DNA from 3 places in the Nitratireductor sp. J20-h4 genome. Region 1 is predicted to be linked to each of the others. Evidence: predicted binding sites of a transcription regulator. Region 1 holds the regulator's gene; each other region holds the start of a gene.

Region 1 (10,456 bases):
GCAAAACCGACGATTTCGCCGATTTCGACAATGCCTATACGCGGCTAGCCGGCGATCTGTCCGAATTTCTCGCCCTCGAGCGACCCGCATGCGCGGCTGGCCATGGCGACGACGACATTGTCGCGGCGGTGGCGCGCCGGTTCAGCTATGGCGGGCCAAATCCCGAGCTGGCGCGTCCGGCGACGTTTTGCGGCGTGCGTTCGGGCAACTGCATCGACATCAACACCGCCCTGCTTGCCTGCCTGCGGGCGGCCGGGCGCCGGGCGGCCTATTTCGCCGGGTTTCATTTCGATCAGAACCGCGCCGGCAGCCGCGCCGACGGCATGCATTGCTGGATCGCCACCGAGACGGCGGGACGCCGTTGCGATTGGGATGTCGCCCATTGCCTGAAAGCGGGGCTGGCGCGGCCGGTGCCCGGTTTGAACCCGTTGGGCGGGGTCAGGGCCGCGTTCTCGCATGGCCGCGGGCTGGTTTTCGAAACCGCGAAGGCCCGTCTGCCGGCAATCAGCCATTTCGCCCGCCCGCGCTGGCTTCTGGCCGATGGCAGCCTGCCCGAGGCGGCCAGCAGCGCGGTGCTGACACGGCCCATGCAGACAGGCGCAGATACCCGGCACCCGGCGCAAACGGCAACCCTGGCAACAAGGAGCGCATGATGTCGGCCCCGAAATCCATTGTCGCCGTCTTGTCCGCCGCGCTCGCGCTGGCCGGTCAGGCCGTGTCGCATGCCCAGCAGGAGGTGAGGATCGTCGTCACCGGCTCGAGCACGATCGCACCGTTGATGATGGATATCGCCCAGCGCTACGAGGCCTCGCATCCGGGCGTGCAGGTCGACGTCCAGACCGGCGGCTCTTCCAGGGGCCTGTCGGACGTGCGGCGCAAACTGGCCGATATCGGCATGGTGTCGCGGGCGCTCGGCGAGGAGGAAGACGACGTCGCGGCGACGCGGATCGCGTGGGACGGCGTGGCGCTGATCGTCCATGCGCAAAATCCGCTCGAGCGCTTGTCCGACGACCAGGTGCGGGCGATCTACACCGGCCAGGTGACGCGCTGGGAGGCGCTCGGCCCCTGGGACGGGCCGATTACCGTCGTCAGCAAGGCCGAAGGCCGCTCGACGCTGGGGATATTCCTCGCCCATCTCGGCCTCGATATCCGCGATATCCGCGCCCACACCATTATCGGCGACAACGAGCAGGCGGTGAAGGTGGTGGCCGGCAACCCGAGGGCGGTGGGCTACATCTCGATCGGCGCGGCCGAATATCACGCCAGCGCCATGACCCCGATACGCGCCCTCGCGCTCGGTGCCGTCGCCCCGACCTCCGCCAATGTCGCAAACGGGTCGTACCCGGTCAGACGAGAGCTGAACCTGGTCACCTATCCCGACCCGGCGGCGCCGGTCGAAGCGTTTTTGCGGTTTGCCTCCGGACAGCAGGTGCATGACCTTATTTCAGACCATTATTTCTCGCCCGCATCGAACTAGGCCGTTTCGCGGCCCGCTCGCGCCGAAAGACCTCGTCTTCGTCGTCGTCTTGTGGGCTTCGGGCGTTCTGGCGATCGGAGCGATGGCGGGCGTCTTGATCGTGCTGGCGATCGGCGCCGCGCCCGCGCTGACCGAGGCGGGCCTGGCCGCCTTCATGGCCGATGGCGACTGGTATCCGACCGCCGGCGAATTCGGGCTGGTGGCGATGGTCGCGGCCACGCTCGCTGTGTCGGCCGGGGCGCTTGCCGTCGCCGGTCCGCTGGGAATCCTGTGCGCGGTGTATATCCGCTACTATGCCGGCGATCTCGCCGGCGCGGCCTTTCGCGTGGTGCTGATGACCCTGGCGGCCATCCCCTCGGTCGTCTACGGCCTGTGGGGCATGACGGTGCTGGTGCCGCATATCGCGGCATGGCAGCCGCCGGGCACGTCGCTCCTGGCCGGCGTGATCGTCTTGTCGATCATGGTGCTGCCGACCGTGGCCGTTCTGGCCGAGGCGGGCCTGCGCCAACTGCCGGCCTCGCTCTATCTGGGCAGCCTGGCGCTCGGATGCGCCCGCCACGCGGCGATCAAGCGCATCGTGCTGCCGTCTGCAAAGGGGGCGGTCGCGGCCGCCTGCATGCTCGGGCTCGCCCGCGCGCTCGGCGAAACGATGGCCGTGCTGATGGTGGTCGGAAACGCGGTCGCCATGCCAGACAGTCCGTTTGCGTCCGTGCGCACGCTGCCGGCCAACATCGCGCTCGAAATGGCCTACGCCATCGACGTGCATCGTTCGGCCCTGTTCGTATCCGGCCTGGTGCTGATGGCGCTGGTCGGGTTGCTGCTTGTCATGCGCTGGTACTGGGGCGGGGCCGATGCGGCGCAGTCTTAGGCCTTTCGTCAACGACCTTGTGGTGCGGGCGGCGGTGGCGGCGGTGGTGTTCGTTCTGGCCGCCATCGTTGTGCATGTGGTCACGCGCGGCGCGGCGCTGGTGTCATGGGACTTCCTCACCACCGCGCCGCGCGCGGCCGGGCGCGCCGGCGGCATCGCGCCGGTGCTTGTGTCGACGGCGGCGGTGACGGCGGTGGCGCTGGCGGCCGCCTTGCCGCTGGCGGTCGGAGCCGCCGTGTTCCTGGTCGAGGCGGTGCGCCCGGAGGCGACGGCCGCGCGCCTGACGCGGGGGTGCCTGGGCGTGCTCGCCGCCGTTCCCTCGATCGTCTTCGGTCTGGCCGGCAACATGATTTTTTGCGACTGGCTCGGCTTCGGTTTTTCCATCCTGGCCGGCGGGCTGACGCTCGCGCTGATGATCCTGCCGATCGCGGCCTGCGTGGCTGAAACCACCTTGCGCATGCACGGCGAAGACCGCAGGGCCGGCTACGCGCTCGGCCTGCCGCAGCGGCGGATCGTCTGGTCGATCATGCTGCCGGCCGCCGCGCCGGGCATCTTCGCCGGGCTGGGGCTCGGCTTCGGACGCGCGGTCGCCGAGAGCGCCGCCCTGATCTTCACCAGCGGCTACGTGGTGCGCATGCCGGATTCGGTTTTCGATTCCGGACGGACCATGGCGGTCCACATCCTCGATCTGGCGATGAACGTTCCCGGCGGCGACGGCAACGCGTTCGCGACCGCCACGGTGCTCTTGGTCTCGGTCGCCGCCGTCGTCGCTCTGTTTACGGCTTTGGACGGCAAGCAAGGCAGGGAGTTCGTATGAACGTGCAAACCACAGGCCCCCGGACGATCGATGTGTCGCCGGGCCGCGTCGAAGCGAGCCATATTCGCGTCGAAAACCTCACGATTGCCTACGGCGCCCTCACCGCCTTGTCCGACGTCACCTTGTCGATCCCGCCTGGACGCATCACCGCGCTGATCGGCCCGTCGGGCTGCGGCAAGACCAGCCTGCTGACCTGCCTCAACCGTTTGATCGACCTGATCCCGGGCGCCAGGGTGACGGGCCGCATCCTTGTGCGCGACACCGACGTGCTGGGGCGGGATGCCGACCTGCTGCGCTTGCGCAAGCGCGTCGGCATGGTGTTTCAGAAACCGAACCCGTTTCCGTTCTCGATCCGCCGCAATTTTGATATCGTGTTGAGCGAGTTCGGCGTGCGTCGGCGAGCCGACCGCGAGGCGCGCATCGACGAGTGCCTGCGCGCCGTCGGCCTCCAGGCGGAGATCGGTCACCGGCTCGACATGTCGGCCTGCGCGCTGTCCGGCGGTCAGCAGCAGCGCCTGTGCATTGCCAGGGCGCTGGCGACGCGGCCGGAAATTCTGCTTCTGGACGAACCGTGCAGTGCGCTCGACCCGATGTCGACGATGACGATCGAGCGCCTGCTGCTGAAACTCAAGGACAGCGTCACGCTGGTGATCGTCACGCACAATCTGTCGCAGGCAAGACGGATTGCCGACCGGTGCGCGCTGTTCTGGACGCGGTGCGGGACCGGCTATCTGCTCGAGCACGGCACGATGGCCGATCTGTCGGAACGGCCGCAAAACCAGGTCACGGACGACTATCTCAACGGACGAGTGGCGTAACGCCGGGTCGTACACCGCCGAGCGCCCCGACACCGGACGCCCCCCGGCCCCGCGGGCATCGCGCTGACGGGCAGGTCGTGCGCAACTGGCCGCCCGCAGCCCTTGCCGGCGTCCGCCTCGGACATTCAACGGTCGGACACTTGCGGAACAAGGTGAGAACAGATAGAGTTTGTTCTGGTTTTGTTTGTCGATGATTCCGCTGGGGGCGACCATGCTAACCCGAAAACAACACGAACTGCTGCTGTTCATCCATCAACGACTGAAGGAGACCGGCATCCCGCCCTCCTTCGACGAGATGAAGGAAGCGCTCGATCTGGCCTCCAAATCTGGTATCCACCGGCTGATCACCGCACTGGAGGAGCGCGGCTTCATCCGCCGGCTGCCCAATCGCGCCCGCGCGCTGGAAGTGCTGCGCCTGCCGGAATCGATCTCGCCGGGGCTCGGGCGACCGCGCAGCTTTTCGCCGAGCGTCATCGAGGGCAGTCTCGGCAAACCGAAACCCAAACCGGCCCCGCCCGTGTCGGACAATGACGATGCCGGCGGCGTGTCGGTGCCGGTCATGGGGCGGATCGCCGCCGGCGTGCCGATCGACGCCATCCAGCACCAGACGCACGCGATCACCGTGCCGCCCGACATGCTGTCGGCCGGCGACCATTACGCGCTCGAGGTGCGCGGCGATTCGATGATCGACGCCGGCATTCTCGACGGCGACACCGTCATCATTCGCAGCGCGGCGACCGCCAATCCCGGCGACATCGTGGTGGCGCTGGTGGAAGACGCCGAGGCGACCCTGAAACGGTTTCGGCGCAAGGGCGCCTCGATCGCGCTCGAGGCCGCCAACCCGGCCTATGAGACCCGTATCTACGGCCCCGATCAGGTCAAGGTGCAGGGACGGCTGGTCGGCCTAATCCGCCGCTACTGATTTTTCCCCGGCGCCGGGCGCGCCGGGCGGGTTTCGGCCGGAGCCGGCCGGTCCGCGGCCGCGTTCCGGGCCAGCCATCCCGTTGCGACGGCTGACGGCTCAGGTCTTGCCGCCCGTGGCGTCCTTCCCGCCTTTGCGTTTTTTGTCCTTCGTGCCTTTCTTGCCGCGTTTGTAGGGCGCGAGCCCGCGCGCTTCGCGCGAGAATTTGCGGTGCGCGAACCATGGCCGTTCGTTCCGCGGCAGGGCGAAGCGCGCTTCGGCGCGCAGCGGTTCTTCGCTCGCGCTGGCGCCCTCGGTTCCAACCTGCTTGAAACGCACCTCGAGACTGCCGCGGCGGGCGAGATCGCGGGCCGTCACGACAAGAACGTTTCTTGCCCGGCACGGATTGGCGGCGGTCGCGTCGGCGATCACGATCACGCTCGCCCGGCCGCAATATGGCGCGGCCGCGGCCTGGGTTTCGGCGTGCACCACCATGGCGCCGCGTGGATCGACGGCCTCGCAGGTCGCAGCGTCGCAGACAAAGCGCGGGTCGGCGCCGGCCTTGCCGCCGGGTTTTGCGTCGGACGCGGCCCGGTCGGGGCGCTCGAGCGGTTTGACGAAGCCCGTCGCCGCGCGCGCTTTTTGCCAGATGCCGATGGTAAAACCGTTCGGCCGCGCGCGGTTGACGGCGAGCCGGCCGTCATGGCGCATGATCGCGGCCAGTCGCGCGTCCTCCGACACCATCAGGTCGGGCGGCGTGCGCGCGGCGAACGCCGCAATTCCGGCCAGTGCGAGCGGCAGCGCCAGCCAGCGCAGGCCGGTGGTGGCGATGGTGGCGGCCAGAAGCGCGCCGGTGAACAGGATCAGCGCCAGCGGCGGCATCGCGCCAACGGCGTCGATCGGGCTGTGCTCGGAGACCCGGCGCGCCACCGCCACCATGATGGCGATCCCCTGGCCCATCACCGCCAGCGCCGGTCCCTCCAGCCCGACCGGCATCAGCACGCCGGCGGCGACGGCCGGCGGCATGATCAGCGTCGAGACGACCGGCATGGCGGCGAGGTTGGCGATCAGCCCCAGCGGGGCGATGCGGTGGAAATGCCAGATCGCGTAGACCGTGGTCGCGCCGCCCGCGATCAGCGACGTGGCGGCGATGCCGAGTAGAAAATAGGTCAGGCCGCGGCCGGCCTTGCGCAGCGCGCCCTGCGGTGGCGCGCGGCCGGCGCGCCGGCCGGCCGAGGTCCGGGTTGTCCAGCCGGCATAGGCCGCAATCAGCGCCGCGGTTGCGGCGAACGACATCTGAAAACTCGGCCCGACCACTTCGTGCGGCGCCAGCGCGGCGATGATCAGCGCGGCAATCGCCAGATTACGCATGGTGATCGCCGCGCGGTCGAACAACAGCGCGATCAGCATCACCGCGATCATGATGAAGGAACGCTGGGCGGCAACCGCCGCGCCGGAAATCGCCAGATAATAGGCGGCTGCCGCCAGCGCCAGCGCGGCGGCGTATTTTTTGACCGGATGGCGCGAGGCAAAGCCCGGCGCAAGCGCGAACAGCGCCCGCAGCGCCAGCATCACCGTGCCGGCGACCAGCGCCATGTGCAGCCCGGAGATCGACAGGATATGCGCCAGTCCGGCCCGGCGCAGCGCCTCCTCGACCTCCTCGGGAATGCCGGCGCGGGTGCCGGCGATCAGCGCGGCGGCGATCTCGCCCTCCGCGCCCGCGATATGGCGCCGGATCCGGCCGGCGATTGCTTGGCGCATATTGGCCAAGCCGGCGGCGAGACGCCCGGGCGCGCCGGCCGTGCCGGCGGACGGGCGTTTTTCGGGCGTGCCGAGGAAAAATCCGGTCGCGCCGATGCCGGCCATGTAGCTTTCGAACGCGAAATCATAGCCGTAGGGCCTGACCGGTCCGGAAGGCGGGAAAAGCCGCACGACGCCATGAATGCGCTCGCCGGCGGCGATGCCGGGATCGGCGCGCGCGGTGACGCGGACACGATCGGGCGCGTAGCGCAGCAGCGGCCGGCGCGTCGCCTCGACATCGATCGTGAAGCGGGTGCGTCCGCTCGCCTGGTGCTCGACCCTGACCACCCGTCCGGTCAGGACGGTCGAGACGGCGGAGCCCAGCATGGCGGTGTCGGCGCGCACGGTTTCAACCTTGCCGGCGACTGCGCCGGCCGCTGCAAACGCGAACGCCGCGCAAAGCCGTGCCGCGACCCCGTGTCGGGCGACAAGAAACCAGCCCGCCACCGGCCCGACAAGCGCGGCCGCAAGCAACGGCCAGCCCGGCTCGAAGGGCAGCGCGAAATAGAGGGCGGCGCCGGCGCAAAACAGCACCGGAACCAGGAGAAAGGGCGTGCCGCGCGCGTCTTCCAGCGCCAATGCCGCGGCAAGGGCGCGGCCGACGGACGCCAGGGCGCCCGATATGGATGCCGGCCGGGTGCGATCGGGCTGCCGACCGGCCGGCAGACGCGCGCCGTCGGCCGCGGGCGCGGTCGCCGTTTCCAGGCGCTGTGTCTCCATCGTGCTCATCGGGCCGTCGCCTCACGATGCGGCCGGCGCTTGCGCGGCCGGTCACCTATGCTACATGAACGCCGATCAAAATCACCCGCAGGCCGGCCGATCGCGCGGCGGGCCCGCAAACCTCCTGGACATCGCCATGACCAAGACCGTCGTCACGCGCTTCGCGCCCTCGCCCACCGGCTATCTGCATATTGGCGGAGCACGCACTGCGCTGTTCAACTGGCTCTATGCCAGGCATACGGGCGGCCAGATGCTGCTGCGCATCGAGGACACCGACCGCGAACGCTCGACCGAGGCGGCCACCGCCGCGATCCTCGACGGGCTTTCCTGGCTTGGCCTCGACTGGCACGGCGAGCCCGTCTCGCAGGCCGCGCGCGCCGACCGACACCGAGAAATCGCCGAGGAACTGGTGCGGCGCGGCGAGGCCTATTATTGCTACGCCAGCCAGGCCGAGCTGGAGGCCATGCGCGAAAGCGCCCGCGCCGAAGGCCGCCCGCCGCGTTATGACGGGCGCTGGCGCGACCGTGATCCGGCCGAGGCTCCCGCCGGCGTCGACCCGGTGGTGCGCATCAAGGCACCGCGGACCGGCGAGACACTGGTCGCCGACCGGGTCCAGGGCGAGGTCCGTTTCCCGAACAAGGATCTCGACGATTTCGTCATCCTGCGCTCTGACAAGAGCCCGACCTATATGCTGGCCGTGGTCGTCGACGACCACGACATGGGGGTGACCCACATCATTCGCGGCGACGACCACCTCACCAATGCGGCGCGCCAGACCATCATCTACCGGGCGATGGGCTGGGAGGTGCCGACAATGGCGCATATTCCGCTGATCCACGGGCCGGACGGGGCAAAACTGTCCAAGCGGCACGGCGCTCTGGGCGTAGAGGCCTATCGCGCCATGGGCTATCTGCCGGCGGGCCTGCGCAATTATCTGGCGCGGCTCGGCTGGAGCCATGGCGACGACGAGATCATGTCGACTGAGGACATGATCGGCTGGTTCGAGATCGAGGACGTCAACAAGGGCGCGGCGCGGTTCGATTTCAAGAAGCTGGAAGCGGTGAACGGCCATCATCTGCGGTCGATGGCCGACGCGGAGCTGCTCGACCTTTTGATCGCCACCCTGCCTTATCTGGACGGCGGGCCGGCGGTGGCCGAGCGGCTCGACGCGGCGAAAAAAACAATGCTGCTGGCCGCCCTGCCCGGCTTGAAGGAGCGTGCCAAGACCCTGGTCGAGCTGCTTGAGAACGCAGCCTATCTGTTCGCCGAACGCCCGCTATCCTTCGACGACAAGGCCGCCGCGCTGCTCGACGCACCCGCACGCCGGACGCTGGCCGGCGCCCGAACCGCACTGGAAGGCGTCGGTCAGGACTGGAGCGCGGCGACGGCGGAAGCGGCGGTGCGCGACTTCGCCGCCGAAGCCGGGCTGAAACTGGGCGCGGTCGCCCAGCCATTGCGCGCCGCGCTTACCGGGCGCACGGTTTCGCCGGGCGTGTTCGACGTGCTGGCGGTGCTGGGCCGCGAGGAAAGTCTGGCCCGCATCGGCGACGCCATTGGCTGATCGCGATTTGCGCGACGGTGTCGTGAAACGCTATTATGGGTGTGAAAGAACCGGTCCGGCCGGCTCTTTTGCACCGCAGCATTACCGTTTCGGCCAGCTTGGCACGAAACGGGAAATAGGATAGCTAAAGCGCACTTTTGACACCGCGAAATCCCACGCGGCGCTTCCCGTTTGGCTAGCCATTTTAGACGAAGGAGTTCTCCATGACAGATTCCACCGCAAAGCTCGAATATGGCGGCAAAAGTTTGGATTTGAACGTTAGGCCAGGATCCGTCGGCCCGAGCGTGGTGGATATCGCGTCCCTCTACAAAGATTCCGGCATGTTCACCTACGACCCCGGTTTCACCTCCACGGCCAGCTGCGAATCGAAGATTACCTATATCGACGGCGACGAAGGCGTGCTCTTGCATCGCGGCTACCCGATCGAGCAACTCGCCGAGCATGGTGATTTTCTGGAGGTTTGCTACCTGCTGCTTTACGGTGAATTGCCGACCAAGGCGCAGAAGCTGGATTTCGACTATCGCGTGACGCGTCACACCATGCTGCACGAGCAGATGTCGCGCTTCTTCACCGGGTTCCGCCGCGACGCCCATCCGATGGCGGTGATGTGCGGCGTGGTCGGGGCGCTGTCGGCCTTTTATCACGATTTAACCGATATCGCCGATCCGCATCAGCGCATGGTCGCCTCGATGCGCATGATCGCCAAGATGCCCACCATCGCGGCCATGGCCTACAAATACCATATCGGCCAGCCTTTCATGTATCCCAAGAACGAGCTGAGCTATTCGGCGAACTTCCTGCATATGTGCTTCTCGGTGCCCTGCGAGGATTACAAGATCAATCCCGTATTGGCGCGCGCCATGGACCGGATCTTCATCCTGCACGCCGACCACGAGCAGAACGCGTCGACGTCGACGGTGCGCCTGGCCGGTTCGTCGGGCGCCAATCCGTTCGCATGCATTGCCGCCGGCATCGCGTGCCTGTGGGGTCCCGCCCATGGCGGTGCCAACGAGGCCGCGCTCAACATGCTGGCCGAGATCGGCACGCCGGACCGGATTCCGGAATTCATCGACCGCGCCAAGGACAAGGACGATCCGTTCCGCCTGATGGGGTTCGGCCACCGCGTCTACAAGAACTACGATCCGCGCGCCAAGATCATGCAAAAGACCACGCACGAGGTGCTGGCCGAACTCGGCATCAAGGACGATCCGCTGCTGGAAGTGGCCATGGAGCTGGAAAAAATCGCCCTGACGGACGAGTACTTCATCGAAAAGAAGCTTTATCCCAATATCGATTTTTATTCCGGCATCACGCTGAAGGCGATGGGCTTCCCGACCACCATGTTCACCGTGCTGTTCGCGCTCGCGCGCACCGTCGGCTGGATCGCGCAGTGGAAGGAAATGATCGAAGACCCGCATCAGAAGATCGGCCGGCCGCGTCAGCTCTATACCGGGGAAACGACGCGCGACTACGTGGCGATTGCCAAGCGCTAGC
Region 2 (10,456 bases), 1.1 Mb from region 1:
GCCGGCAGCACGCATCGATGCAGTGCGCCCTCGCCCCGCGGCGCGCCGGCGGCCAAAAGCGCCTGGCATTCCTTTTCCGCGTCGTCGAAATGGCGCAGCAGCATGGCGGTGTCGGCATACTCGAAATTGTAGCGCGAATATTCCTGCTCGGCCTGCAGGAAGACATCGCCATAGGTGACCTTTTCGGCGCCCTCGCGACCGTTGAAATTGAGGTCGTAGACATTGTCGACGCCCTGCACATACATCGCCAGCCGCTCCAGCCCGTAGGTCAACTCGCCCGAGACGGGCGCGCACTCGATGCCGCAGACCTGCTGGAAATAGGTAAACTGGGAAACCTCCATGCCGTCGCACCAGCACTCCCAGCCCAGGCCCCAGGCGCCGAGCGTCGGGCTTTCCCAATCGTCCTCGACGAAGCGGATATCGTGCAGCAGCGGATCGATGCCGATCGCCTCCAGCGAGGCGAGATAGAGCTCCTGCAGGTTGGACGGGTTCGGCTTCAGGATGACCTGATACTGGTAATAATGCTGCAGCCGATTGGGATTTTCGCCGTAACGGCCGTCCTTGGGCCGCCGCGACGGCTGGACATAGGCGGCGTTCCATGGCTTGGGGCCAAGCGAACGCAGGGTCGTGGCCGGATGGAAGGTTCCCGCGCCGACTTCCATGTCATAGGGCTGCAGGACCACGCATCCCTTGTCGGCCCAGAACGCGTGCAGGGCGAGGATCAGCCCCTGGAAGGAGCGCGTGGGATGCATATGCGGCTGGCTGGCGGTCACGGAGAACCTCTGTCGGCAGGAAAAGCGCTTCACCTCCTATTGACGCGTCCTGGCAAGGTCAAGCAGCCGGCGGCGATGGAAAAGCGATGGGCTGCGGCACCGGCAAACCGCCGGGACCAGGATGCGGCGGCTTGGATTCGCCGCCAAATGCGATATCTGTAGGGACAGAACGAGGAACCGGCCCATGTTTCGATCCGACCGACGGCCCACGCGCCTGCCAACCATCGCCAGCCTGGCGCTTGCCGCCCTTTTGGCCACCGGCGCGACCGCCGGCGCCAATGGCGCCTGGCCCGACCGCAACAGCAACACGCGCGACGACGTGACGGGCTATCTGTGCGTGACGCCCGACTGCAGCGTGGTGCGGCTGCCGCAGACGAAATGCCTGTGCCAGAAGGAAAATCCCGCCGAGCGCTCGCTGCAGAAACTGCGCCTGACCTGCTCGATCTCGGAAGGCGGACGCTGGAAGGCCTGTCCGGTGAGCCCGCCCTTCGGCAATTGAGGCCGAACCGGCGCGGGTCTTGCGTCGTCGGCCCGGGTTTCGTGCTCGCGACGTTGTGATTGCTTCGTGCTGATCGCCAAGGAGGTAAAGGGCGTAGACTGAGCGGGGCCATGCCGCTTTCGCGGCTCGCGGCCGCCAGGGAGACGACCATGCCTGTGATCGATCCGCTGTCGCGCAGCGTCGTGCGCGCTACCATCGCGGCCCTCGCCGCGCTGATCATCAATACAGCCCCAGCCTCGGCCCAATCGGGTTTCGTCGGCAATGTCAACGACCCGGTCACTGGCTGGCGCTGCGTGACGCCGTTTTGCGACACAATCCGCATGCCGCGCACCGATTGCCTGTGCCAGAAACTCAACCCGACGGAAAAATCGCTGTCGCGCCTGCGGCTGAAATGCGTACCGCCACGCCGCGACCCGCAAAACGCCTGCGCGCTGCCGCGCGGTTTCGGCGGCTGATCGCGATCAGTTACCGGGCAGGATCAGTTCCTGGCCGGGGACGATGTTGGACGGATTGCCGCGAAGCTGCGGGTTGAGGTCGAGAATCTCGATATAGCGTCCGCCGTCGCCGAGCTTTTCGGCCGCGATCGACCACAAGGACTGCCCCGGCCCGACGACGTGGCTGGCTGGCCGCGCGCCGGCGTCGCCGGACTTCGCGGCACCCCGCCCTTCGGGCGCGGGCGCGCCGGTCTCTTCGGATGCCGGCTCGGGCAGGACGATCGGCGGGATTTCGGCCTTTTGCTCTTCGAGCGGCGGCAGTCCCTCGGCCAGCTTGCGTTCGACTTCGACCAACACGTCGGGATCGGGTTTCATGTCGCGCGCATGCGCCCACTGGAAGGTCGCTTCCAGGCGGCGTCCGGCCCGCCAATAGGCATCGCCCAGATGATCGTTGAGGATTGGATCGTCGGGCTTGAGCGAGACGGCCCGCTCCAATTCGGTGACCGCTTCCTCGAAGCGGCCGAGGCGGTAATAGGCCCAGCCGAGCGAATCGACGATGTAGCCGTCATTGGGCCGGCTGGCGACGGCACGCCGGATCAGGTCGAGCCCTTGCTCCAGGTTCATGTTCATGTCGACCCAGGAATAGCCGAGATAATTCAGCACCTGAGGCTGGTCGGGATAAAGCTCGAGCGCCTTGCGGAAATTCGGTTCCGCCTTCTCCCATTGCTTCAGCCGCTCATAGGCGATGCCGCGTTGGTAAAAAACGTTCCAGTCCGCCCGCTCGGGCTCGTCGATGCGCTCGACCGCGTCGTCGTAGAGCAGCGCCGCCTCGCCATACTCCTCCTTGGAGGCAAGCACGCCGCCGAGAGCGAGATAGGCGCGCATGTCGTCGGGATCGTCGCGCAGGAGCTGGCGCAGATGCACCTTGGCCGCGTCGTGCCGGTCGAGATCGGCCAGGTTCAGGCCGAGCTGCAGGCCGGCAATGCGGCCCAGCGGCGAATCGGCAGGCACTTTTTCGTAAAAAGAGATCGCCTCCTCGGCATCGCCCTGCTGCTCGGCCACCTGTCCGAGCTGGACCAGGGCGGCGTCGAAATCCGGCTTCAGCGCGAGCGCGAGCTGCAGATAGATGCGCACGAAGGCTTCCCCGCCGCCACGGTTGAGCGCGGTGCCCAGATCGAGCAGGATTTCGGCCGCGCCATCCGCCGGCGTGGCGACGCGCGCCGGCGTGCCGGCGCCGGTTTCGATATCCAGGCGCAAGGCCACGATCGCCGGACGGTTCGCGGCGAAAGCCTCGGCCCGATCGAGTTCGGCCAGCGCGTCCTGCGCGCGTCCCTGGCGGGCGAGAAGACGCGCATAGGATTCCAGCGCGCGCAGATAGGTATCGGGGGCCGCGCCGGCCGCCGTCGTGTTTTCGGCGAGGCGGCCATAGGCTTCGAGCGCCTCGTCGACCATGCCGGCGGCTTCGGCGATCAAGGCCTCGTGATAGGATTTGAAGACAACGAACCATTCCGGGCCGTCGAGGCCGCGCACATGCGCCAGCCCGTCGGCGGTCTCGCCGGCGCCCTGCAGCGCCCAGCCGGTCATGACGCCGGTAATCAACCGGTCGAGATCGGATTCCAGCGCCAGTTTGAGATAGTTCTCGGCCGCGACGTAATCCTGCTTGCCGAAGGCGTCGATCGCCAGCGCCACGCGTGAAAACCGTTCGACCTGCGGCACGGATTTTAGCTTCTCAGCCAGCGGCAGCGTCGCCTCGAAATCCCCGCGCGAGATCAGCGCCAGAAGAAGACTTTGCTGAAGCGCCTGGTTGTCGCGGTCGAAGGACAGGGCACGCCGGTAATATTTGATCGTTGAGTCGAGATCGTTGTCGATCTCGGCGATACGGGCGGCAAGAAAGGCTCCCGACAGCGATCCGATACGCACCGGCCGGTCATTCGCCGCCAGAAGCGGCGCCGGAGCCGAGGCGCACAGCAACGCCAGCGCCGCAACGCTCCATCGTTTCAAGCCGCTCGACTGCATGGCTATCCTTCCCGCTCGCTGGCCCGCTTGCCAGCCGTAACCGACCGTATCTTCATCCCGACCATGGCATTTTTGAGAGCCATCGTTCAACGGCCTCCCGGCACCGGCAAGGCGCTCGGCGCGCCGCCATTGTCACGCTGGTCAGGATACGCGGTCGATACAGAAATCGATCACTTCGAGAAGCGCGTTTTTTTGCGGCGTCTCTTTCAGGGGGGCGAGCGCATCGCGCGCGATCTCGCCGAAATGGCGCGCGCGCGCTATCGTATCACCGATCGCGCCGTAACGCGACATCAGCCCGCGCGCCTCCTCCAGAGCGCCATCGTCGCTGACGCCGTCCTCGATGCTTTTTTTCCAGAACCGGCGCTCCTCGACCGTGCCACGGCGATAGCACAGGATGACGGGAAGGGTCACTTTGCCCTCGCGGAAATCGTCGCCGACATTCTTGCCTAGGTCGCTGGCTTTGCCGCCATAGTCGAGGGCGTCATCGATCAACTGGAAAGCCAGGCCGAGATTGGTGCCGTAGGAACGCAAGGCCGCGCGCTCGGAGCGCGTCGCCGAGGCGATCACCGGGCCGACTTCGGCGGCGGCGGAAAAAAGCGCCGCCGTCTTGGCGCGGATCACAGCGAGATATTCGTCCTCGGTCGTTTCCAGGTTCTTGGCGGCGACCAGTTGCATGACCTCGCCCTCGGCGATCACCGACGCCGCCGTCGACAGGATATCGAGCGCGTCGATCGAGCCGACCTCGACCATCATGCGGAACGCCTGGCCGAGCAGGAAATCGCCGACCAGCACGCTGGCCTGGTTGCCCCATATGGTCCGCGCCGTCTTCTTGCCGCGTCTGAGGCCGCTCTCGTCGACAACGTCGTCGTGGAGCAGGGTCGCGGTATGCATGAACTCGACGCTGGTAGCCAGCTTGACATGGCCTTCGCCGTCATAACCGAACATGCGCGCGGTCGCCAGCGTGAGCATCGGCCGCAGCCGCTTGCCGCCCGACGAGATCAGGTGATTGGCGACCTCGGGAATCATCTCCACGTCCGAGCCGGCCTTCGACAGGATAAGTTGGTTGACGCGCGACATGTCGTGCGCGGTGAGTTCGATCAGAGGTTTGATCGAGGCCTGGCCTCGCTTGCCCTCGTCCAGTGATACGACTACGCCCACGAAAACTCCCCGGAATTCATTTCGGGCACTGGCGGCCCTACCCCCAATTTAGGGCGCGGCGTGTTCGGCCTGCAAGGGGCGAATTGGCGCGGCCGGCCGCGTCGGATGGTCAGAGCCCGCTTTTGAGGCTACAACACGGCGGTTCAATTGCAGGCGCCCCATGATCGAACTCGTGCGTACCAACGACCCCGTCGTGATCTCGTTCATCGAAGCGTTGTTGCGGGACGCGGGGATCGAGTTTTTCGTCGCCGATCAGAATATGAGCGTGGTCGAAGGCTCGCTCGGCGTCCTGCCGCGCCGCGTTCTGGTCAGTTCCGACACGGTCGCGCGCGCCAGGCGGCTGCTTGCCGACGCGGGCATCGCCGACGAGATCCGCAACGGCTAGCCATGGAGCCCGCCCCCTTCACGATCGACGCGTTCCATCGCGGACGGTTCTTTGTCGTGCAGCCCGCCTGCAGCGGTCACAGAGCGGGCATGGACGCGATGATGCTGGCCGCCGCCGTTCCGGCGGGCTTTGCCGGGCGGCTTGCCGATCTCGGCGCCGGCGCGGGCGCGGCCGGGCTTGCCGTCCTGTCACGCTGCGGCAGCGCGCAGGCGGTGCTGGTCGAGCGCGAGCCGGACATGGCGGCGTTCGCCGAAAAAAGCCTCGCTCTGGCGCAGAACGCAGCACTGGCGGCGCGCGCGCAGGTGCTTGTCGCCGACGTAACGCTTTCGGGCGAGGCCCGCCAGGCGGCCGGCCTCAAGGACAACAGCTTCGATTTTGCGATCATGAACCCGCCCTTCAATCGCGACCGCGACCGGGCCACCCCGCACGCGCTGAAACGCGCGGCCCATGTCATGCAGGACGACACGATCGAGCGCTGGCTGCGCACGGCGGCCGCGATCGTGCGCCCGCGCGGCGGGTTGGGCTTGATCGCACGGCCCGACTCGATCAGTGCTATTCTCACCGCGCTCGAGGGCCGTTTCGGCGCCGCCGAAATCCGGCCGATCCATCCGCGCGCGGACGCCATGGCGATCCGGGTGGTGGTGCGCGCGGTGCGCGGCGCGCGCAAGATGCCGGCGATCGCCCCGCCACTCTTCCTGCACGAAACCGGCAGCGGCGGTTTCAGCGCACAGGCCGACGCCATCAATAACGGCAAAGGCGCGCTGTTCGGCGATTGAGGAGCGTGTGCCGGTAGCGCGGACCATTGCGCAATCGTTTCGGCTCCCTACATGCGATTGAAACTCTGGAGAGCTTTGTTGAGACAGTATCTGCAACCCTTCCTGCCCGCCTCGATGCGCGCCGATGGCGTGGTCATTCCAGTCGTGCGGCTGAGCGGGGCGATCATGCCGGCCGGCAGCGCGCTGCGCCAGACCATGTCGCTGGCGAGCACGGCCGGCATGCTGGAAAAGGCGTTTTCCTTCAAAAAGGCGCCGGCGGTCGCGATCGCGATCAATTCTCCCGGCGGATCGCCGGTGCAGTCGCGGCTGATCTTCAGGCGCATCCGCGACCTGGCCGAGGAGAAAAACAAGAAGGTCTACGTGTTCGTTGAGGATCTGGCGGCTTCCGGCGGCTACATGATCGCGGTCGCCGGCGACGAGATCATCGCCGACCCGTCCTCCATCGTCGGATCGATCGGCGTGGTGTCGGCCAGTTTCGGCTTTCAGGAGATGATCAAGAAGATCGGCGTGGAACGCAGGCTCTACACCGCCGGCAAGAACAAGGCGCTGCTCGATCCGTTCTCGCCGGAAAAGAAGGAGGACGTCGCGCGGCTGAAGGCGCTGCAGCTCGATATCCACGAAACCTTCATCGATCTGGTCAAGGCGCGGCGGGGCGCCAAGCTCGCCGACAATGACGAGTTGTTTTCCGGCATGTTCTGGAGCGGCAGGCAGGGGCTCGAACTCGGGCTCGTCGACCAACTCGGCGACATGCGCTCGTTTCTCAAAGCGCGTTATGGCGAGAAAACACGCCTGCGGCTGGTGAGCGCGCCGCGCGGGCTGTTCGGGCGCCGCCTGAACCTGTTCGGCGTCGGCCAGGGCGGCGGAGACAGCGAGAAAATCGCCGGAGCGCTGGCAAGCGGCGTGGCGGACGCGCTGGAAGAACGCGCGCTTTGGAGCCGGTTCGGCCTTTGAAGCGCCCCACTACGGGGCTATGATTGCCGGTCGAGCAACACAGTCGGGCTTCGAGGGAGGCTGACCAGACATGCCACAGCTGATCTTTTTCGCACTTGTCGGCGCCGTCGCCTATTTCGGCTACCGGGCTTTTCTGCGCGAGGCCGACCGCGTCTCGGCGCGGGTGCGCCGGGCCGAACGCGAGGCCGAGACGCACGCGGCGGGCACGCTGATCAAGGACCCGGAGACGGGCGAATACCGGCCGGCACGCGACTGAGCGGACGCGGGTTTTCATGCGCAGTCCCTCACTCACGGTCCACGCGCCGGCCAAGATCAATCTCGCCCTGCACGTCACCGGTCGGCGCGCCGACGGCTATCACCTGATCGACACGCTGGCGGTGTTTTCGCAGACCGGCGATGTGTTGGAGCTCGCGCCGGCCGCCGCCGACACGCTCGCCATTGCCGGGCCGTTCGCCGACGCCCTGCCCGACGGCGGCGACAATCTGATCACCCGCGCCCGAGACCGGCTGCGCGACGCGTTCCCGCAGGCCCGCGACCGGCGCAGCGCCATTCGGCTGACGAAGAACCTGCCGGTGGCCGCCGGCATCGGCGGCGGCTCCAGCGACGCGGCAGCGACGCTGCGCGGGCTCGCGGCGCTGTGGGAGCTCGATGCCGACGAGGCCGGACTGGCGCGGCTCGGTGTTGAACTCGGCGCCGACCTGCCGATGTGCCTGGCGGCCCGGCCGCTGATCGCGCGCGGCATCGGCGAGGATATCCAACACCTCGCCGACTGGCCGGCGCTGCCGCTGGTCATGGTCAATCCCGGCGTGGCGGTGCCGACGCAAACGGTGTTTGCCGGGCTCGAGCGCCGCGACAACGCGCCCTTGCCTGCCTTGCCGACGCGGCGCGACGGGCAATCGGTGCTGGACTGGCTGGCAAAATGCCGCAACGATCTGCAGGCGGCAGCGATCGCCTTTGCCCCGCGGGTCGCAGAGGCGCTCGACCTGCTGACGGCAAGCGGCGCGCCGCTGGCGCGCATGTCGGGATCGGGCGCGACCTGTTTCGGGCTCTACGACACGATCGAGGCGGCGCACCGCGCGGCGGCCATGATCAAACAAGAACGGCCGGGCTGGTTCGTGGCCGCTGGCGAAACCACGGGATCGAACATATGAGTGCCGGTCGGCTCGACGAAAACCGCCCCTTCATCGCCGTGGGCATCGCGGTCCTGACCGTGTCGGACACGCGCGCGATCGCCGACGACAAGTCCGGCGGGGCGCTGGCCGAGCGTATCGCGGCGGCCGGCCACCAGCTGGTCGAGCGGGCTGTCGTGCGCGACGAGATCGAGACCATCCGCGCCAAAGTCCTCGCCTGGTCGAAGGACGACAGGATCGACGCCATCATCACCACCGGCGGCACCGGCTTCACCGGCCGCGATGTCACGCCGGAGGCCGTCGAGCCGCTGTTCGAAAAGCGCATGGACGGGTTTTCCGAGATCTTTCACCGCATTTCCTACGACACGATCGGCACGTCGACGATCCAGTCGCGGGCCACTGGCGGGCTGGTCAACCAGACCTTCGTGTTCGTACTGCCGGGCTCGCCCGGCGCCTGCCGCGATGCCTGGGACGGAATTTTGAAGGGCCAGTTCGACTACCGGCACATGCCGTGCAACTTCGTGGAGATCATGCCGCGTCTCGACGAACACCTGAAGCGTGGCGGCGGCAAGATGGTGTGAACAAACGGGCGCGGCGACCGCGGGCCGCGTCGACGGTCAGCGTGACGCAAACCCGATCGCAGCATTCAGCCGGCAGCGCCTGAGCCCGCGCGCCACCGTCTCCAACCCGCCCTCCGGCCGGTAGCGCGACAGCGCCTCGGCCTTCGAAACCAGAACGCCATCGGCGAGCGGAGACGTGCGCGCGAAAAGCCGCTTCAGCAGCGGCAGGACGCCACGACGCGCCGGTGAAAACCGCGCTGCCCGGCGCTGGGTACCGACATGGCTTGCGGCCGCCTCCATCCACCCCTCGCCGGGAAGGGCGCCGGGCTCCAGCAACAACAGCCATGTTCCGCGCGCCGCCTCCAGCCCGCGGCCGAGTCCTCCCGGCTCAACCAGGGTGCAGCCGGCATGGTCGCTGATCGTCACGGTGGCGTCGGACGAGCCGCGATCGTGCACGATCACCTCACGCACCAGCCCCTCGACCGCCGCCGGCACAAGCGCAGCCAGCGTAGCGGCCAGCGCGTCCTCGTCGTTCAGCGTCTCGATCACCACGGTCAGCATGCGCCTTCGATACCGCATTGCAGCAAACAAAGCCAACACCGGCGCGCCGGCGATAAAGTTCTTGCTTTGTTCCTCATGCCCAGATAGGAATAGATTCATCGAGAACGACTCGCATCCGACGAGCGGAGACAGATCATGGAGCAGTTCGACCGCGCCGACATGGCGGCCTTTACCGGTGGCGGCGCCGCAATGGCGAACGCGCTGATCGAGGAAACCGGCCTGCGCGTCGACGAAGCGCGACGGCGCGGACGCGCGGCCGGCATCAACCCGTCGGGACGGTTCGAGCCGCTGCGCCGCGAAGTGTTCGACGACGGCTGGGAAACGCTGGAAGAGCTGCCGCCCTTCAAGACCGAGGTGCAGGTGGAAAAGCCGCGCTCGGTGATTACCCGCAACACGTCGCCCGATATTTCCTTCGACCGGTCGATCAATCCTTACCGCGGCTGCGAACATGGCTGCGTCTACTGCTTCGCCCGGCCGACCCATGCCTTCATGGGGCTTTCGGCCGGGCTCGATTTCGAATCGCGGCTGTTTGCCAAGCCGGATGCGGCCAAGCTGCTGGAGCGTGAGCTTTCCAGGGAAGGCTATGAGCCGAAGACGATCGCGATCGGCACCAATACCGACCCTTATCAGCCGGTCGAACGACAGTGGCGCATCATGCGCGAGATTCTGGAAGTGCTGGACGCCCACAATCACCCCGTCGGCATCGTGACCAAATCGGCGCTGGTGATGCGCGACAGCGACATTCTCGCGCGCATGGCCGCGCGCGGCCTGGCCAAGGTCGCGTTTTCGGTGACGACGCTCGACCGGCGCCTGGCGCGCACGATGGAACCGCGCGCGGCGACGCCGACGCGGCGGCTGGAGGCGATGAAGGCCTTGTCGCAGGCCGGCATTCCGGTTTCGGTGATGGCCGCGCCACTGATCCCCGGGCTGAGCGACCACGAGGTCGAGCGCATCCTGGAATCGGCCCACGCCGCCGGGGCCCGCGAGGCCGGTTATATCATCCTGCGCCTGCCGCTGGAGGTCAGCCCGATCTTCAAGGACTGGCTGCTGCGCCATTATCCGGACCGCTACCGCCACGTGATGGCGTTGATCCGCTCGATGCGCGACGGCAAGGATTACGATGCGAGCTGGGGCAAACGGATGCGCGGGACCGGGCCCTATGCCTGGCAGATCGGCCGCCGTTTCGAGATCGCCGCGCGCCGGATCGGTTTCA
Region 3 (10,456 bases), 120 kb from region 1:
ATGTCGCTCGTGCCGCCGATCAAAATGAGATGTTCCACGTCGTCGCGCCTGACCAGGACCAGGCGGCGGCGTGTGTCGATCGCGGTGGCGTCCATGACGGCGAGCCTGGCCTTGCGGTTGCGTCCGCCGGCGATGAAGGTCCCGGCCGTAATGCCGCGCAGCAGGCGCAAGGCGAGCAGAACGATGACGATGATCACCAGGGCCAGGAGGACCCAGCCGACCAGCGGTGCGTATTGAGGTCCGATCATCCCGTCCAGCCATGCTGTCATTGTCGCTTCCTTTCCCCCCGCGTTCTGGTAGCGAACACTAAAACGTTTCATGTTCAAATGGAAACGCTTCGCGCCGTGTTTGCCGCAGATATCGACCGACGGGTTGAACCGGTCGGGGCGGCGGCGCGCCGGCGCCGGAATATGGGTGCTCGGCGTATCGCCGCGCCCGAATTCCGGCCGGGCCCGGTTGGGGTTGCGTGACGGAATCTGACGGCAAGCGGGCAGACGGGCTTTCGCCTGCGCCCAGAATGTGATTCATACCGGTCGGGCTCAATCGACAGGAATCGGGCAGGACGGAGCGGCAATGGCAGGAGAAGGCCGGGGGAAGGGCTATCCCGACCCGATCGTCGACCAGAATGCGCGCCCGGGCACCATCGCCCGTCTGGTGGTTTTCATCGCTGTCCTGATTTGCGCCGCCTTTTTGTTCGTGATCATGCGCGACCGTTTCGGCGATCCGTTTCTGCTCGGCATGCTCGGCGTGCTGGCGATGATCGGCATCGGCTATCTGTTCGCCACCGCGATCGGCTTCGTGCAGATCGCGCCGCGCTCCAGCGGCGACGAACTGGCCAAGGCCTATGTCGATTCCATGCCGCAGGGGCTGATCGTCAGCGATCTGAAGGGGCGGGTCTGCTACGCCAACCGTGCCTATGCCGATCTGACCGGCGCCAGTTCGGCCGCCGACGTGCGCTCGGTGGAGGGCTTGCTGTCCGATAATCCCGACGCCGCGCCGGTGGTGGAACGGATCGCCTCGGCCCTGCGCGACGGCCAGAGCGGCGAGGGCGAATTTCGCATGTCGCAGTCGATACGGCCGGGATCGGAGCCGGGCGCCCACTGGTATCGCGCCAGGGCACGCAGCTTCGCCGCGCCGGTGCAGCGCCAGCCGTTATTGTCCTGGCAGATCGAGGATATTTCCGCCGAGCGCGCCGAACAGGAACGATTCTTTCTCGATCTCCAGCAGGCGATCGACCATCTCGATCACGCCCCCGCTGGTTTTTTCTCCACCGATGCGGACGATCGTGTGACCTATGTCAACGCGACGCTGGCCGAATGGCTGGGCATCGACCTGGCCAGTTTTTCGCCGGGTTCCGTCACCCTGCCGGAGATCGTCGCCGGCGACGGCATGGCGCTGATCCGCTCGGTGAAAGCGGAGCCCGGTTCGGTGCGCAACGCCGTCATCGACCTTGATTTGTTGACGGGCGGCGGCGAGGCGCTGCCGGTGCGCTTCATGCACAAGACCATGGCCAGCCGCGACGGCGTGCCCGGCGCGAGCCGCACCATCGTGCTCAATCGCGCCAAGGGCGAGGACGCGACCGCTGATCTGCGCGCCTCGGAGGTGCGCTTTACGCGGTTCTTCAACTCCACGCCGATGGCGATCGCCGGCGTCGACGGCAAGGGGCGCATCCTGCGCACCAACGCCCCCTTCCTGTCGTTGTTCGGCTCGGTGGTCGACCGGGCCTCGGTCGAAAGCAAGCTGCGCCTGGAAACGGTCATTCACGAGCGCGATCGCGCGACCTTCGCCGCCGCGCTGGAAAAGGCCAGGCTGCGCCAGGCCGATATCGCGCCGATCGATACCGTGCTTCCCGGCGACGACGAGCGCCACATGCGCTTTTACGTCAATGCCGTGGCCGACGCGGGCGAGGACGCGGAGGAGGCGGCGATCGTCTATGCCGTGGAAACCACCGAGCAGAAAGCGCTCGAGGCGCAGATGGCCCAGGGGCAGAAAATGCAAGCGGTCGGCCAACTCGCCGGCGGCATCGCGCATGATTTCAACAATGTGCTGACGGCCATCATCATGGCCTCGGATCTGTTGCTGACCAATCACCGCCCGTCGGATCCCTCCTTTCCCGACATCATGAACATCAAGCAGAACGCCAACCGCGCCGCCTCGCTGGTCAGGCAGCTGCTCGCCTTTTCCCGACGCCAGACGCTGCGTCCGGAAGTCCTGAACCTGACAGACGTGCTGGCCGATCTGCGCATGCTGCTGGCGCGGCTGATCGGCAACGAGATCAAGCTCAGGATCGAGCATGGCCGCGACCTGTGGCCAGTGCGCGTCGATCTCGGCCAGTTCGAGCAGGTGATCGTCAACCTCACCGTCAACGCCCGCGACGCCATGCCCGACGGCGGCGAACTGACGGTGCGCACCCGCAACTGCGCGGCCGACGAGTGTGCGGCGCTGCCCTATCGCGAGCTTGTGCCGGCGGATTACGTGCTGGTCGAGGTCATGGATACCGGCACCGGTATTCCCACCGATGTTTTGAAGAAGATTTTCGAGCCGTTCTTCACCACCAAGGAGGTCGGCAAGGGCACCGGGCTCGGCCTGTCGATGGTCTACGGCATCATCAAGCAGACCGGCGGTTTCATCTTCTGCGATTCGCGAGAAGGCGCCGGCACGACGTTCCGCATCTTCTTGCCGCGCCATGTCGAGGCCGAGCGGGACGAGACCGCGGAGGTCGCCGCGTCCGACAAGGCGGCAGCCGCGCCGCCGGCGGCGGCCGCTGCCCAGCAAAAGGACCTGTCGGGGTCGGCCACGGTGCTTCTGGTCGAGGACGAGGACGCCGTGCGCATGGGCGGAATGCGCGCGCTCACCTCGCGCGGCTATACCGTGCACGAAGCGACGTCGGGCCTCGAGGCGCTGGAGATCTTCAAGGAACTCGACGGCAAGATCGACATCGTGGTCTCCGACGTGGTGATGCCGGAAATGGACGGACCGACGCTTTTGGGCGAGTTGCTCAAAATCCAGCCCGACATCCGTTTCGTCTTCGTTTCGGGTTATGCCGAGGACGCATTCGCCAAAAACCTGCCCGAGGAGGCCAAGTTCGGCTTTTTGCCGAAACCGTTCTCGCTCAAGCAGTTGGCGACCGTGGTCAAGGACATGCTGGAAAACGGCGAGTAAGGCCGGCGCCGGCGATCAGGCGCTTTGCGCGGCCGCGATACGCGCGGCCAGCCGGGCATTGTTTTCTACCAGCGCGATATTGGTGGCCAGGCTGCGTCCGCCGGTCAGTTGCAGAATGCGGGCGAGCAGGAACGGGGTGACGGCCTTGCCCGACACCGCCTCGGCTTCGGCGTCCGCCTGCGCGGCGGCGATGAAACCGGCCATCTCGTCGGCCGGGATCTCGTCTTCGGCCGGAACCGGATTGGCGACCAGCATGCCGCCGCCGAGGCCGAGCGCGCCGCGGGTCTCGAAAAACCTCGCGATCGCCTCCGGCGTATCGAGCCGCAGCGGCGCGGGATGCGGCGAGCGGCGCGACCAGAAGGCCGGCACCGTATCGCTGCCATAGGTCACCACCGGCACGCCGCGGCTTTCCAGCACTTCCAGCGTCTTGTCGATGTCGAGGATCGCCTTGGCGCCGGCCGAGACCACGATAACCGGCGTGCGGGCGAGTTCGTCGAGATCGGCGGAGATGTCGAAACTGGTTTCCGCGCCCTTGTGCACGCCGCCGATGCCGCCAGTGGCGAACACTTTGATGCCGGCGAGTGCCGCGCCGATCATGGTGGCGGCGACCGTGGTGCCGCCTGTCCGGCGCTGGCTGACGGCAAAGGCAAGGTCGGCGCGCGACAGCTTCATCGTGTCGCCGGTCTTGGCGAGCGTGGTGCGCTCCTGCGGCGTGAGGCCGATCTTGAGCCGTCCGTCGATGACGGCGATCGTGGCCGGAACGGCGCCCTCGGCTTCGATGATGGCTTCGACATTGGCCGCCATCTCGGCATTCTGCGGATAGGGCATGCCGTGGGTGATGATGGTGCTTTCGAGGGCGACCACCGGCTGGTTGTCGGCGAGCGCGCGCGCCACCGGTTGGGCGATGTCGATGAGAGGCTGGGCGCTAGGCGGGATCATGGGAAACCATTCTGTCTTGCGGGAGGGGAAGGGATGCGGCCGGCGGCACGCGCGCCAGCGTCTGTGCGAAGGTCTGCGCGTCGTGATCGGCGACCGTTGCGCGGCTTTCCAGGCACAGCACGGCCGCGGCGACGCCGCAGCGCAGCGCTTCGGCGAAAGGGATTTTTGCCGTCAGGCTGTCGACCATGGTGCCGGCGAGGGCGTCGCCGGCGCCGGTGACGTCGGCGATCCGGCGCGGCGGCGGCGGCGTCAGGCGGTAGAGCGCCCGGTCGTCGAAGGCGATGAGCTCGTCGCCGCCGGCCGTCACCACCGCGCGTGCAAGGCCGGTCGCGCGCAGGGCGGCCACAAGCGCCTCGGGCGGCGTGTCCGCCGCGGTGGCCGTCAGCGCCGCCGCCTCGCGCCGGTTCATGAACAGACAGGCCAGCCGGTCGGCGACCGGGGCCAGGCGCCCGACCTTGGCCGGCGAGATCGCGATCGCGTAAAGCGGGGTGCCGGCGGCAAGGCCGGCCAGCCGGTCGAGCGCGGCGGCGGAAAGATTGGCGTCGCACAACACCGCGTCGGCGGCGGCGACACGCTCGCGCGCGCTTGCGCGGCGCAGCTGCCGGTCGAAGGCGGCGTCGTAAAGCGCCATGTCGGCGAGCGCGGCGACCACGTCGCCGTCGGCGTCGAGAATCGCCGTGTAGCTTGCCGTGGTCCGGTCGAGATAGACGCCCGACAGATCCTCAATGCCGGCCTGCGCGATCGCGGCCGCCACCGCCTCGCCGGCCGCATCGCCGCCGCGCGCCGCCATCAGCGCGACACGGGCCCCGCGCCCGGCCATGACGCGCGCGGCGTTGAAAACGCCGCCGCCGACCTCCTCGCGCATCGTGCCGGGGTTGGAGGCGCCGGGCACGAACGGCCCGCCGACCCTGCCGCGCCGGTCGATATGGGCGCCGCCGACGGCAAGAACTGTACGGGACGGTGAAGACATCGCGGCGCCGGACTGCGAGGAAAAGACGGGCCGGCGCGCGGCCGGCGCGGCGACATTACCGGCCGGCTTTTGCGCTGGCAACGGGCCCGCCCGAATCGGCCGCGCCGCGCCCATGGCGGGGACCGAACGCGGCCGGAGAGGGGATATATCCGGAGGGGCTCGGATACGAACAAAAAAAGAACTTTATCATCAAAATATTGATTTCAAACCAAATTTGCAAACTTGCATAAACGGAACAAAGCGGGTACAAATCAACGAGGAATAAGAAGCGACCGGGCTTCATTGACGATTGAAGGGTAATGTATCATGGCTCAGAACTCATTGCGGCTGGTTGAGGACAATTCGGTGGATAAATCCAAGGCTCTGGATGCGGCGCTTTCGCAGATCGAGCGTGCGTTCGGCAAGGGCTCGATCATGCGGCTTGGCCGCAACGAGCAGGTGGTCGAGATCGAGACGGTGTCGACCGGTTCGCTCGGGCTCGATATCGCGCTCGGCGTCGGCGGGCTGCCCAAGGGCCGCATCATCGAGATTTACGGGCCGGAAAGCTCGGGCAAGACGACGCTGGCGCTGCACACCGTGGCCGAGGCGCAGCGCAAGGGCGGCATCTGCGCCTTCGTCGACGCCGAGCACGCGCTCGATCCGGTCTATGCCCGCAAGCTGGGCGTCGACCTGGAAAATCTTTTGATCTCGCAGCCCGACACCGGCGAGCAGGCGCTGGAGATCTGCGACACGCTGGTGCGTTCGGGCGCGATCGACGTGCTGGTGATCGATTCGGTCGCCGCGCTGACGCCGCGCGCGGAGATCGAGGGCGAGATGGGCGATTCGCTGCCGGGCCTGCAGGCGCGGCTGATGAGCCAGGCGCTGCGCAAGCTGACCGCCTCGATCTCGCGCTCCAACACCATGGTCGTGTTCATCAATCAGATCCGCATGAAGATCGGGGTCATGTTCGGCTCGCCCGAAACCACCACCGGCGGCAATGCGCTGAAGTTCTACGCCTCGGTCCGGCTCGACATTCGCCGCATCGGCGCGGTCAAGGATCGCGACGAGGTCACCGGCAACCAGACCCGGGTCAAGGTGGTGAAAAACAAGCTCGCGCCGCCCTTCAAGCAGGTCGAGTTCGACATCATGTATGGCGAGGGCGTGTCGAAGACCGGAGAGCTGGTCGATCTCGGGGTGAAGGCGGGCATCGTGGAAAAGTCCGGCGCCTGGTTCTCCTACAATTCGCAGCGGCTCGGCCAGGGGCGCGAAAACGCCAAGCAGTTTTTGCGCGACAATCCGGAGATGGCCGGCGAGATCGAACTGGCGCTGCGCCAGAATGCGGGCCTGATCGCGGAGAAATTTCTCGACGAAGGCCGTCCCGAGGATGATGACGGCGACGTCGCGGAAATGTAGGCTTTTGCGACATGGCGATCAAAAGGCCGCTGCCGGCGATCCCGGCGCGGCCTTTTTGTTTGGCGCGTCTTTGGGGGCCGGGCGGCCGGGTCCGCCGCCCGGCGCCGGCGCCGGGGGCGCGCCGGCCTGCGAAACGGTTTCTGGACAGCCATCCGGGCGGGCGATAAGAAGCCGGTTCGCAATTTCCGGGTTTTTCCCGGCGGCTTTCAAGAAGGCACATCCATGAGCGGCGTCAACGCGATACGGTCGGCTTTTCTCGACTTTTTCAAAAAGAACGGCCACGAGGTGGTGGCGTCCGGGCCGCTGGTGCCGCGCAACGACCCGACGCTGATGTTCACCAATGCCGGCATGGTGCAGTTCAAAAACGTCTTTACCGGCGTCGAACCGCGACCCTACAGCCGCGCCGTGACGGCGCAGAAATGCGTGCGCGCCGGCGGCAAGCACAACGATCTCGACAATGTCGGTTATACCGCGCGCCATCACACGTTTTTCGAGATGCTCGGCAATTTCTCGTTCGGCGACTATTTCAAGGACGTCGCCATCGAGCTCGCCTGGACGCTGATCACCAAGGAATTCGGGCTCGACAAGGACCGGCTCCTGGTCACGGTCTATCATACCGACGACCAGGCCTTCGATCTGTGGAAGAAGATCGCCGGCCTGCCCGACGAGCGCATCATCCGCATTCCAACCCATGACAATTTCTGGTCGATGGGCGATACCGGGCCGTGCGGCCCGTGCTCGGAGATCTTTTTCGACCATGGCGAGGCGATCCCGGGCGGCCCGCCCGGCAGCCCCGACGAGGACGGCGACCGCTTCATCGAGATCTGGAACCTGGTCTTCATGCAGTTCGAGCAGTTGACCGCGGACGAGCGCGTCGACCTGCCGCGTCCGTCGATCGATACCGGCATGGGGCTGGAGCGGGTGGCCGCCGTGCTGCAGGGCAAGCACGACAATTACGACATCGACCTGTTCACGGCGCTGATTGCGGCCGCCGTCGAGGCGACCGGTGTGCCGGCCGAGGGCAAGGCGCGGGCCAGCCATCGCGTGATCGCCGATCATCTGCGCGCATCGAGTTTTCTGATCGCCGACGGCGTGCTGCCGTCGAACGAGGGCCGCGGTTACGTGTTGCGCCGCATCATGCGCCGCGCCATGCGCCATGCCCAGCTTTTGGGCGCCGCCGATCCGCTGATGTGGAAGCTGGTGCCGGCGCTCACCCGCGAGATGGGCCAGGCCTATCCCGAATTGGTGCGCGGCGAGGCGCTGATCACCGAAACGCTGAGGCTTGAGGAAACCCGTTTTCGCAAGACGCTGGCGCGCGGCCTGACGCTTCTGTCGGAGGCAACAGACAGTTTTGGCGAAGGCGACCGGCTCGACGGCGAAACCGCGTTCAAGCTCTACGACACCTATGGGTTTCCCCTCGACCTGACCCAGGACGCGTTGCGCCAGCGCGGCATTTCGGTCGATCTCGACGGGTTCAGCGCCGCCATGCAGCGCCAGAAGGCGGAGGCGCGCGCCTCGTGGTCGGGCTCCGGCGAGGCGGCGACGGAAACGGTCTGGTTTCAGATCAAGGAGGAGGCGGGAGCGAGCGAGTTTCTGGGCTACGCCAGCGAGGGCGCCGAGGGCGTGGTCCAGGCGCTGGTGCGCGACGGCGCCCGGGTCGAGGCGGCTGTGGCCGGCGACGAGATCGCCGTGGTCGTCAACCAGACGCCGTTTTACGGCGAATCCGGTGGCCAGCTCGGCGATACCGGCCGGATTGCCGGCGAGGGGTTCGAGATCGCGGTTACCGACACGCAAAAGAAGGTCGACGGGCTGATCGTGCATGTCGGCCGGGTCGCTCGCGGCACCGTTGCGCCCGGCGCGGTGGTGCATCTGGAGGTCGATCACGCCCGCCGCGCTCAGCTCAGGGCCAATCATTCCGCCACCCACCTCATCCACGAGGCGCTGCGCGAGGTGCTGGGCACGCATGTGGCGCAAAAGGGCTCCCTGGTGGCGCCGGAGCGGCTGCGGTTCGACTTTTCGCACCCCAAGCCGATTTCGGCCGACGAGATCGAGCGCGTCGAGCGTATGGCCAATGAAATCGTCGTGCAGAACGCGCCGGTGACGACGCGGCTGATGGCGGTCGACGAGGCGATCGCCGAGGGCGCGATGGCGCTGTTCGGCGAAAAATACGGCGACGAGGTCCGCGTGGTGTCGATGGGCACCGCGCTCCAAGGCGACAAGGCGGGAAAAACCTATTCGGTTGAACTGTGCGGCGGCACTCATGTGGCGGCGACCGGCGATATTGGGCTGGTGCGCGTCGTGTCGGAAGGCGCGGTCGCGTCCGGCGTGCGCCGCATCGAGGCGCTGACCGGCGCGGCGGCCAGGCATCATCTCGACCTTCAGGAACGCCGCCTGAAGGCGGTGGCGGCGGCGCTGAAAGTGGCGCCGGGCGAGGTCGAGGCCCGCGTCGAAAGCCTGCTCGACGAGCGCCGCCGGCTCGAACGCGAGCTGGCCGAGGCGCGCAAGAAGCTCGCGCTCGGCGGTGGCGGCCAGGCCGAGAGCGAAACCGAAAGCGTTGCCGGCACCGGGTTCCTCGGCCGCGTGGTGGAAGGCGTCGCGCCCAAGGAGCTCAAGCCGCTGGCCGACGAGGGCAAGACGGCGCTCGGCTCGGGCGTGGTGGTTTTCGTCGGCACGGGCGAGGACGGCAAGGCGAGTGTGGTGGTGGGCGTCACCGAGGACCAGACGTCGCGTTTCAGCGCCGTCGATCTGGTGCGCGTCGCCTCGTCCGCGCTCGGCGGCAAGGGCGGCGGCGGGCGTCCGGACATGGCCCAGGCCGGCGGGCCCGACGGCGCGAAGGCGCAGGCGGCGATCGACGCGGTCAAGGCGGCGATGGCCGGTTGATCCAGGCCAAGCGGGCATCCTGCAGGCGATCGGGCGTTACGAGGGGGCGGCGCCTTTTTTCGACCGGAGGCTGCCGGCGATCAACAATTCTCAGCCTGTCGGTTCGCTGGCCAGAAAGGCGGGCCTGGCGGCAAGGCGTGTCCACCAGCGACCCAGCGCGGGATAATCGGCCAGCAGCGCGGCGCCCTCCGGCGCCCGGACGAAATAGGCCAGCATCGGCGCGGCGTACAGATCGGCCAGGCTCAGCCTGTCGCCGGCAAGAAAGGCGCGGCCGTCCTGGAGCCGGGTCAGGGTCGACAGGCAGGTGCGCGCCGTTTCGAGCGCGGCTGCGATCACCGCCTCGTCGGGCGTTTTGCCCTGTTCGGGTTTTGAAACGCGCTCGACGTAAACGCCCCACACCAGCGCGCGATAGGCATAGGCGTCGAGCAGGCCGACGATCTGGTTCATCACCGCCCGCCGGGCAGCCCCTTGCGGCTGGAGCGGCGGCCCGGCAAACGCCTCGTCGACATAGCGGGTGATCGCGCCGGTCTCGAATAGGTGGAAATCGCCATGCTCGAAGGCGGGAATGCGCCGGAACGGGTGGCGGGCCAGGTACCAGTCGGCCACGCCGTCGCCGGCGAAAATGTCGACCGGCACCAGCGCGTGGTCGACGCCTTTTTCCAAAAGAGCAAGCCGCGCTATGCGCACATAGACGCTGTAGTCGGCGCCGAACAGGCGCGGCTTGCCGGCCAAGGGCTAGGCCATCGCCTTTTGCAGGTTCTCGTCGATCTTGTCGAGAAAGCCGGTGGTCGACAGCCAGGGCTGGTCGGGACCGATCAGCAGCGCCAGGTCCTTGGTCATGAAGCCGGATTCGACCGTCTGCACGCAGACCTTTTCCAGCGTCGTGGCGAAATCGGCCAGCCTGGCGTTGTCGTCGAGCTTGGCGCGGTGGGCGAGCCCGCGCGTCCAGGCAAAGATCGAGGCGATCGAATTGGTCGAGGTTTCCTCGCCCTTCTGATGCTGGCGATAGTGGCGGGTGACCGTGCCGTGCGCGGCCTCGGCCTCGACCGTTTGGCCGTCGGGCGTCATCAGCACCGAGGTCATCAGGCCGAGCGAGCCAAAACCCTGCGCCAC

The links. The regulator LexA, encoded in region 1, represses DNA repair genes until DNA is damaged. The targets are predictions, from matches to a motif close to TGTTCNNNNTGTGTTCNG.
Region 2: a site for LexA is predicted at 9,300-9,317, ahead of ACT2B0_RS03525 (PA0069 family radical SAM protein). Genes of this name have one in related genera too.
Region 3: a site for LexA is predicted at 5,237-5,254, ahead of recA (recombinase RecA). Genes of this name have one in related genera too.

The regions. Positions count from the first base shown of each region.
Region 1 is NZ_CM165557.1:1,787,848-1,798,303, reverse strand. Features, by position in the region: gene ACT2B0_RS08785 (transglutaminase-like domain-containing protein) at 1-653, shown strand, start outside; gene ACT2B0_RS08780 (phosphate ABC transporter substrate-binding protein) at 653-1,477, shown strand; gene pstC (phosphate ABC transporter permease subunit PstC) at 1,434-2,345, shown strand; gene ACT2B0_RS08770 (PstA family ABC transporter permease) at 2,329-3,162, shown strand; gene ACT2B0_RS08765 (phosphate ABC transporter ATP-binding protein) at 3,159-3,980, shown strand; gene lexA (transcriptional repressor LexA) at 4,192-4,902, shown strand; gene ACT2B0_RS08755 (ComEC/Rec2 family competence protein) at 5,002-7,410, opposite strand; gene gltX (glutamate--tRNA ligase) at 7,538-8,962, shown strand; gene gltA (citrate synthase) at 9,166-10,455, shown strand.
Region 2 is NZ_CM165557.1:728,885-739,340, reverse strand. Features, by position in the region: gene ACT2B0_RS03585 (glycine--tRNA ligase subunit alpha) at 1-752, opposite strand, end outside; gene ACT2B0_RS03580 (hypothetical protein) at 958-1,272, shown strand; gene ACT2B0_RS03575 (hypothetical protein) at 1,422-1,727, shown strand; gene ACT2B0_RS03570 (tetratricopeptide repeat protein) at 1,734-3,722, opposite strand; gene ACT2B0_RS03565 (polyprenyl synthetase family protein) at 3,864-4,880, opposite strand; gene ACT2B0_RS03560 (putative signal transducing protein) at 5,041-5,265, shown strand; gene ACT2B0_RS03555 (tRNA1(Val) (adenine(37)-N6)-methyltransferase) at 5,268-6,041, shown strand; gene ACT2B0_RS03550 (S49 family peptidase) at 6,120-6,992, shown strand; gene ACT2B0_RS03545 (hypothetical protein) at 7,063-7,248, shown strand; gene ACT2B0_RS03540 (4-(cytidine 5'-diphospho)-2-C-methyl-D-erythritol kinase) at 7,265-8,143, shown strand; gene moaB (molybdenum cofactor biosynthesis protein B) at 8,140-8,703, shown strand; gene ACT2B0_RS03530 (glycosyltransferase family protein) at 8,740-9,243, opposite strand; gene ACT2B0_RS03525 (PA0069 family radical SAM protein) at 9,379-10,456, shown strand, end outside.
Region 3 is NZ_CM165557.1:1,911,684-1,922,139, reverse strand. Features, by position in the region: gene ACT2B0_RS09385 (flagellar biosynthetic protein FliO) at 1-269, opposite strand, end outside; gene cckA (cell cycle histidine kinase CckA) at 574-3,162, shown strand; gene ACT2B0_RS09375 (pseudouridine-5'-phosphate glycosidase) at 3,178-4,101, opposite strand; gene ACT2B0_RS09370 (carbohydrate kinase family protein) at 4,088-5,071, opposite strand; gene recA (recombinase RecA) at 5,378-6,463, shown strand; gene alaS (alanine--tRNA ligase) at 6,686-9,343, shown strand; gene ACT2B0_RS09355 (glutathione S-transferase family protein) at 9,434-10,075, opposite strand; gene ACT2B0_RS09350 (NADP-dependent isocitrate dehydrogenase) at 10,079-10,456, opposite strand, start outside.